Regions from separate parts of the Croceicoccus sp. BE223 genome, predicted to be linked through region 2. Evidence: predicted binding sites of a transcription regulator. Region 2 holds the regulator's gene; the other holds the start of a gene.
The links. The regulator LexA, encoded in region 2, represses DNA repair genes until DNA is damaged. The targets are predictions, from matches to a motif close to GTTCCNCNCTTGTTCT.
Positions count from the first base shown of each region.

Region 1 (3,387 bases), on a different contig from region 2:
GCGAGACGCTCTACGGCATGATCGCGGCCGAGCAGATAGGCATGGAATTGCACGGCGCGACCAGGGGCCAGCCGTTTTCCAGCCGCGACTGGCAATCGCTCTCGTCGCTGCCCAACGTGCGGACCGCCATCGCGCTGGTCGAGATCGGGCGCGAAGGGCTGGCCGACGAGGTGCTGCGCCACCAGGCCGCCATCGGCGATGCCGCGCAATTCGATTCGCTGTCGCGGCTGGCCCGCGCGCTGGGGCTGCCCGGGGCGCAGCTCTACATGGCCTATAACGCGCCGCGTGGCGCATCGCCCGATCCGGCGACACGCTACCCGCTCACCCGCTGGCAGCCCCGCGAAGGCTGGCGCGTCGATCCCGCCCTTGCCTATGCGCATACCTTGCAGGAATCGAACTTCCGGACCGAGGCGGTCAGCCCGGCCAGCGCGGTCGGCCTGATGCAGATCACGCCGATCACCGTGCGCCAGCACGCGCCGACGCTGGGCCTGGACGCGACGAAGGTGGACCTGAAGGACCCCGCCACCAACATGAGCTTCGGGCAGCGCAACCTAGAGATGCTGCGCGATTCGAGCGGGACGCAGGGCCTGCTGCCCAAGATCATGGCCGCCTACAACGCGGGCCTCGCGCCGATTACCCGCTGGAACAGCGAAGTGCGCGACCAGGGCGATCCGCTGCTGTGGATGGAATCGATCCCCTATTGGGAAACGCGCAGCTACGTCGCGATCGTGACGCGCAACTACCTCATGTACCGCCGCCAGGAAGGGGACCAGTCCGACGTGCGCGAGGCGCTGGCCCAGAACCTCTGGCCGCGCTTTCCCGGCGTAAACGGCGCGGGCGCGGTGTCGCGGCTGGGCAAGCCGGTGCTGTCCGGGGCGACCCGCTGATGGCGATCGACGAGAGCCGCACCTTCAAGCCCGTCCGCATCGCGCTGCTGACGGTGTCCGACACCCGCGGGCCGGAGGATGACACCAGCGGCGACATTCTCGCCGACCGCATCCGGACGAAGGGCCACACGCTCGTCGACCGCACGATTCTGAAGGACGACGTCGGCGTGATCACTGCCCAGCTCCACGCCTGGATCGAGGACGAGAACGTCGATGCGGTGGTCATCACCGGCGGCACCGGCCTGACCGGCCGAGACGTCACGCCCGAAGCGCTGGACCGGGTGAAGACCCGCGAAATCCCCGGCTTCGGCGAACTGTTCCGCTGGCTCAGCTTCCAGACCATCGGCACCAGCACGATCCAGTCGCGCGCCTGCGCGGTGGTGGCGCGCGGCACCTATATCTTCGCCCTGCCCGGATCGAACGGCGCGGTGAAGGACGGGTGGGACGGCATCCTGGCCGAACAGCTCGACAGCCGGAACCGGCCCTGCAACTTCGTCGAACTGATGCCGCGTCTCCGGGAGGTCTAGAACGCGAGGGCCTGGGGCCAGGACCGGCACGCCTTCAGAGCCGTCGCACGCCCGCCGCCTGCAACCTTGCCAGCATTTCGTCCCCCGCATCGCCTAGTGCGTGGCGGGGAACGAGGTTGTAGAACATCTCGGTCTGGTAGAGCAGGATCAGCCCGCCCCTATCGAGATACTCGCGATATTCCGAAAACGGCAGGCGGACCGTGCCGCGCCTGCTCGCAAAGGTGATGGCCTCGTCATCGAAAGACACGGTCTGATCGTCGCGCAACTGCGCGCTCTGGCGGTACTGCCGCCGGGCCTGCACCGGCACAATGACGATCACCGCAATCCACACCGCTGGCAGGGCCAGGACCAAAGCGGCGGTCGAGGCGATGTTTAAATAACCATCCATGACGTCGAGCGCGAGAAGGGCAAGCGAGACCGCGACTATGACCACCACCAGCAACATGGTCGGTAGCTGCCGCATCCGCTTTCGCGCAGCGTGTCGTGCAGCCGCCACGGCCTCGGCTTCCTTGATCCGATATGCGAATGGCCCCCTGTCCATACCCTCATGCTAGCGGGATCAGATTGTGCCGCCAAGCCGTTGCGCGCGCCCCGTGTTCTTTATATGTTCTTTTCGTCATGGACGACTCGATCCATCCCATCGCCACCCGCGGACGGGGCGCGCCTACGAACGCCGTGCCGCGCCGTTTCGGGCTCGCCGCGCGGGTGGCCGATGGTGACTGGCTGGACGATTCCGAGGATATCGACGGTCCCGCCCCGCGCCTGCGTACCACAGTGACGGACGAACACCCTCGCGCGATCCTGTCTTTCAACACCTCGCCCGATATTCCCTTCGATCGTTCGATCAACGCCTATCGGGGGTGCGAGCACGGTTGCGTCTACTGCTTCGCCCGGCCCACCCATGCCTATCACGACCTGTCGCCCGGCCTCGATTTCGAGACGAAGCTCTTCGCCAAGCCCGATGCGCCGCGCCTTTTGCGCGCAACGCTGGCCAAACCGGCCTATGCGCCAAAGGTCATCGCGATGGGCACCAACACCGATCCATATCAGCCGATCGAGGGCCGCTACCGCATCACCCGCCAGATCCTCGAAATCTGTCTCGAGACCCGGCACCCCGTGGCGATCACCACCAAGTCTGCGCGCGTCCTGCGCGACCTCGACCTGCTGGCGGAACTCGCGAAGCAGCGGCTGGTCTCTGTTGCACTGTCGGTCACCTCGCTCGACCCGCGCCTGTCGGGCCTTCTCGAACCGCGCGCCTCTGCCCCGGCCAAGCGGCTCGACGCGGTGGCGCGCCTGGTCGACGCCGGGGTGCCCGCCCACTGCATGATCGCGCCCGTGATCCCGGCGGTGACCGATCACTTCATGGAAAGCATCGTCGCGCGTGCCGGGGCGGTCGGCGTCAACTCGGTGAACTGGATCATGCTTCGCCTGCCGCATGAGGTGTCGCCGCTGTTCCGCGAATGGCTGGATGTCCACTTTCCGGACCGCGCCGCAAAGGTCATGCACATGGTCCAGGCGATGCGCGGCGGCCGCGACAACGAGCCGAACTTCCACGCGCGCTTCAATCCGCAGGGCGTCTTTGCCGACCTGTTCCGGCAGCGTTTCAGGCTTGCCGTGCGGCGTGCGGGCATCGCCCAGAAGCAGGTCGCGCTGGATTGCTCCCGGTTTCGCCGACCGGCGCTCGACGGACAGCTTTTCCTGCTGTGACGCCGGTGCTTTACGATTGCGCAAGCCCGTCCTGCGCGAAGATCCCTGCCAAGTCCGCAGGGGATCGCCGGTGGAGGAAATGCTGATCGGCGGTGTCGCCGTCGTCGGGGTCAGGCTGGCCCCGTACCTCGCCCCGTCATTCAGGTTCGGAACGCTGGAGCGGGTCGATACCGCGCGCGGCCCGGTCTACGGCATGTCTACACGGGATGCGGTGGCGCGGTTGATGAGCGGCACCCATGAGCTCGGCGCCTTGCCGTTCGGCAACC
Region 1 is NZ_JAVDWB010000003.1:230,497-233,883, reverse strand. Features, by position in the region: gene J2X37_RS08655 (lytic transglycosylase domain-containing protein) at 1-887, shown strand, start outside; gene moaB (molybdenum cofactor biosynthesis protein B) at 887-1,414, shown strand; gene J2X37_RS08645 (YcxB family protein) at 1,449-1,910, opposite strand; gene J2X37_RS08640 (PA0069 family radical SAM protein) at 2,033-3,121, shown strand.
Region 1: the regulator LexA is predicted to act here: its motif matches at 2,010-2,025, upstream of J2X37_RS08640 (PA0069 family radical SAM protein).

Region 2 (3,387 bases):
CAGGCCCATCGTCGGCGAATACGCGTTCCGCGTTCTGGCGCGGGAGGAAACCGGAAGACTGGACAGGCCGCTTCGCGTGCTGATCGCAGCCCGCATTGCCGGACCGCAATCGATCCGCGCAAGGATCAGCGTCGACAAGGCATACGCGCGTCCCGATCTCGTCGTCGGCGCGTCCGGGACGGCCAAGATGCGGCTGATCGCGCCGTCCCGCCCGGTGGTGCCCGGCGCCTACGACCCTGCTCGCGCCGCCTGGTTCGATGGCGTCGCGGCGGTCGGGTCCTTCCTCGGTGCGCCGGACATGCGCGGGCATCCGGGCAGGGCTGAACAACCGGGCTTTCGCGAGCGGCTGGGGGGCTGGGTTTCCCGGCGCACCGTCGCGATGGGTGGCAGCGAAGCGGCGGCCGCGATTGCCGAGACGCTGGTCACCGGCAACCGCACCGGCCTGTCGGACGAGGATACGCAGGCGATGCGCGACGCGGGGCTGGCGCATCTCCTCTCGATCAGCGGACTCCATGTCGGCGCGGTCATCGCCGTCGTGTGGTTCGTCGCGATGCGCGGGCTGGGGCTGTTCCCATGGCTGGCCTTGCGTCTGCCGCTGCCGTTGGTCGCCTCGTTGCTCTCCGCCGGGGCGGGGATCGGCTATACGCTGTTGACCGGAGCGGAACTGCCGACGATCCGGGCCTGCATCGCCGCGATCCTCGTTCTCCTGGCCCTGGCGCTAGGGCGGCGGGCCTTATCGCTTCGGCTCATCGCGGTGGCCGCGATCACGGTACTGCTCTTCTGGCCGGAAGCGGCGATCTCGCCCAGTTTCCAGATGAGCTTCGCCGCTGTCGTCGCGATCGTCGCACTGCACAACGCAGGGCCGGTCGAGCGCTGGCGCGAGCGGGGGCGAACCAGCGGTCCGATCATGAAATGGGGGACATGGCTCGGCCTTCTTTTCCTGACCGCGATTGTGGTCGAACTGACCCTGATGCCGCTGGTCCTGTTCCATTTCCAACGGACAGGCGTCTACGGATCGCTCGTCAACCTCGTCGCCATTCCGCTGACGACCGTGGTCATCATGCCCGCGATCGGTCTGGCCATGCTGCTCGATGCAGCAGGCTTGGGCGCAGCCGCCTGGTGGGCGGGCGGGATGGCGATCGATGTGATGCTCGGTCTGGCCCGCTTCGCTGCGTCGCGGCCGGGAGCGGTGATCGTCACCTCGCTCATCCCGCTGTGGCCCATCGTCCTGTGCTGCGTCGGTGGCTTCTGGCTGGCGCTGTGGTCGGGCCGCGCTCGCCTGCTCGGGACTGTCCCCTACGGACTTGGGCTGACCGGGATCGCGATGGCCCCGCCACCGGACGTGCTGATCGCGGGGGACGGGCGGCAGGTCGTGGTGACAGAGGGGGGCGATGCCTATCGAGCCAAGGCCGAGACCCGGTTTGACGACAAGGCGCTGTTCGAGATGGCAGGCACGCCTGAGGCAAGGATACGACACCTTGCCGACCGCCCGGAAACGTCGTGCGCCGAGGGGCCGTGCACATTTGCGCTGATGTCGCCAGAAGGGCCGGTGAGGCTCATCTATGTGCGCGGAGCCGCTGCCTCCCGCACCGTCGGACTGTCGCGCCTGTGCGGGCAAGTGGCGATCGCGATTTCGCCCGACATGCTGCCCGATGACTGCCGACCGACGTGGCTGCGCCTCGACGAACGCGAACTTGCCCGACAGGGAGGCGCGATTATCGATATCGATGAGCGCGTAGTGCGCCGTGCCCGTCCCGACGGGGACCGGCACGGCTGGTAGCGAGTTTCAGTGGTAGCGGCGCAGCAGGCCCGCGAGCCTGCCCTGCACTTCCACTTCGTCAGGGCCATAGACTTGCGGCGAGTAGGCGGCATTGGCCGGATCGAGCCTGAGCATCCCGTTTTCCCGGTGCAGGTACTTGAGGGTTGCTTCCTCCCCGCGCACGAGGGCAACGATGATCTCGCCGTCGCGGGCCGTGTTCGTCTTGCGGATCAAGGCGAAATCGCCGTCGAAAATACCGGCCTCGACCATCGAGTCGCCCGAAACTTCCAGCGCGTAGTGCTCCCCCGCGCCGAGCAAGGCGGCGGGAACGGGGAGGATCTGCCCGTCTTCCAGTGCTTCGATCGGCGCGCCCGCGGCGATGCGGCCGTGCAGCGGGATCTCGATCACGTCGTTGGCCGCCTCGCGAAGCGGTGCGGGCTTCGCCTTCGCCAGTTCCACCACTTTTGCCGAAGCAGGGCGCCCCGCGGTCACATCGTCGGGCTGTCGCAGGATTTCGAGCGCGCGGGCGCGATTGGGAAGGCGACGGATGAAGCCGCGTTCCTCCAGCGCGGAGATAAGGCGATGCACGCCCGACTTCGACTTGAGGTCGAGCGCGTCCTTCATCTCTTCGAAAGAAGGCGAAATGCCTGACTCTTCGAGCCGGCGCTGAATGAACTGAAGCAGTTCGTGCTGCTTGCGGGTGAGCATGACCGATGTTCCCTATTCGCCGTTCCTTTGCGAACGAACAAGGAACAATTATGAAACAAAATCGGTCTCGTCAAGCACGGCAAAGATCAGATCCGGATGATTTCCACGTGTTCGGAACATTGGGCCGCGGTACTGTGCGGCGCGCGGCAGATCAGCGCGTCGGTTGCGGCCAAGGGCGAAAGCGCGCCACTGTCCTGCAGGTCGAGGGGGACGACGCCGTTCGCGGCCAGCCGCGCGCGGACGAATTCGGCGCGCTTTCCGGTGGGGGCGAGAGGAGCGGCCAGAATGGCGGGCTCGCGCCTGGGAAAAGGGTCTGCGGCGCCGAGGAGGACTCGCACGATGGGAAGCGCGAAGAGCGTCGCGGTCACGAAGGCCGAGGCGGGGTTGCCGGGCAGCCCGAGAATGACCTGCTTGCCGCGGGTCGCGATCATCAGCGGCTTTCCGGGCTTGATGGCCACGCGCCAGAAATCGATGCTGGCCCCGATCCGCTCCAGTGCCGGACGGACGAGATCGTGGTCCCCGACCGAAGCGCCGCCGGTGGTGATGACGAGGTCGGCATATTCGTGATCGGTCAGCGCAGCGGCGATCGCTTCCACGTCGTCCGCCACCGGCCCGGCGCCAAGCACCTCGCAAGGCATCCGGTCGAGCATCGCTGCCAGCATTGGCCCGTTGCTTGCCGAAATCTGACCTGCGCCCAACGGGTCGCCAGGCCTGACCAGTTCGTCGCCGCTGTCGATGATCGCGATCCGCGGGCGAACGTGCACACGCAAGATCGCGTGACCGGCGCTGATGGCGAGGGCGACACTGCCGGCGCGCAGTTCGGACCCTTTTGCAAGAATCCGGTCTTCGGCTGCGAAATCCAGACCGCTAGGTCTGATATGTCGCCCACGCGGATCGGGAAGATTGCCTGAAAAACAAAT
Region 2 is NZ_JAVDWB010000006.1:28,993-32,379, reverse strand. Features, by position in the region: gene J2X37_RS12525 (ComEC/Rec2 family competence protein) at 1-1,780, shown strand, start outside; gene lexA (transcriptional repressor LexA) at 1,787-2,467, opposite strand; gene J2X37_RS12515 (molybdopterin molybdotransferase MoeA) at 2,554-3,387, opposite strand, start outside.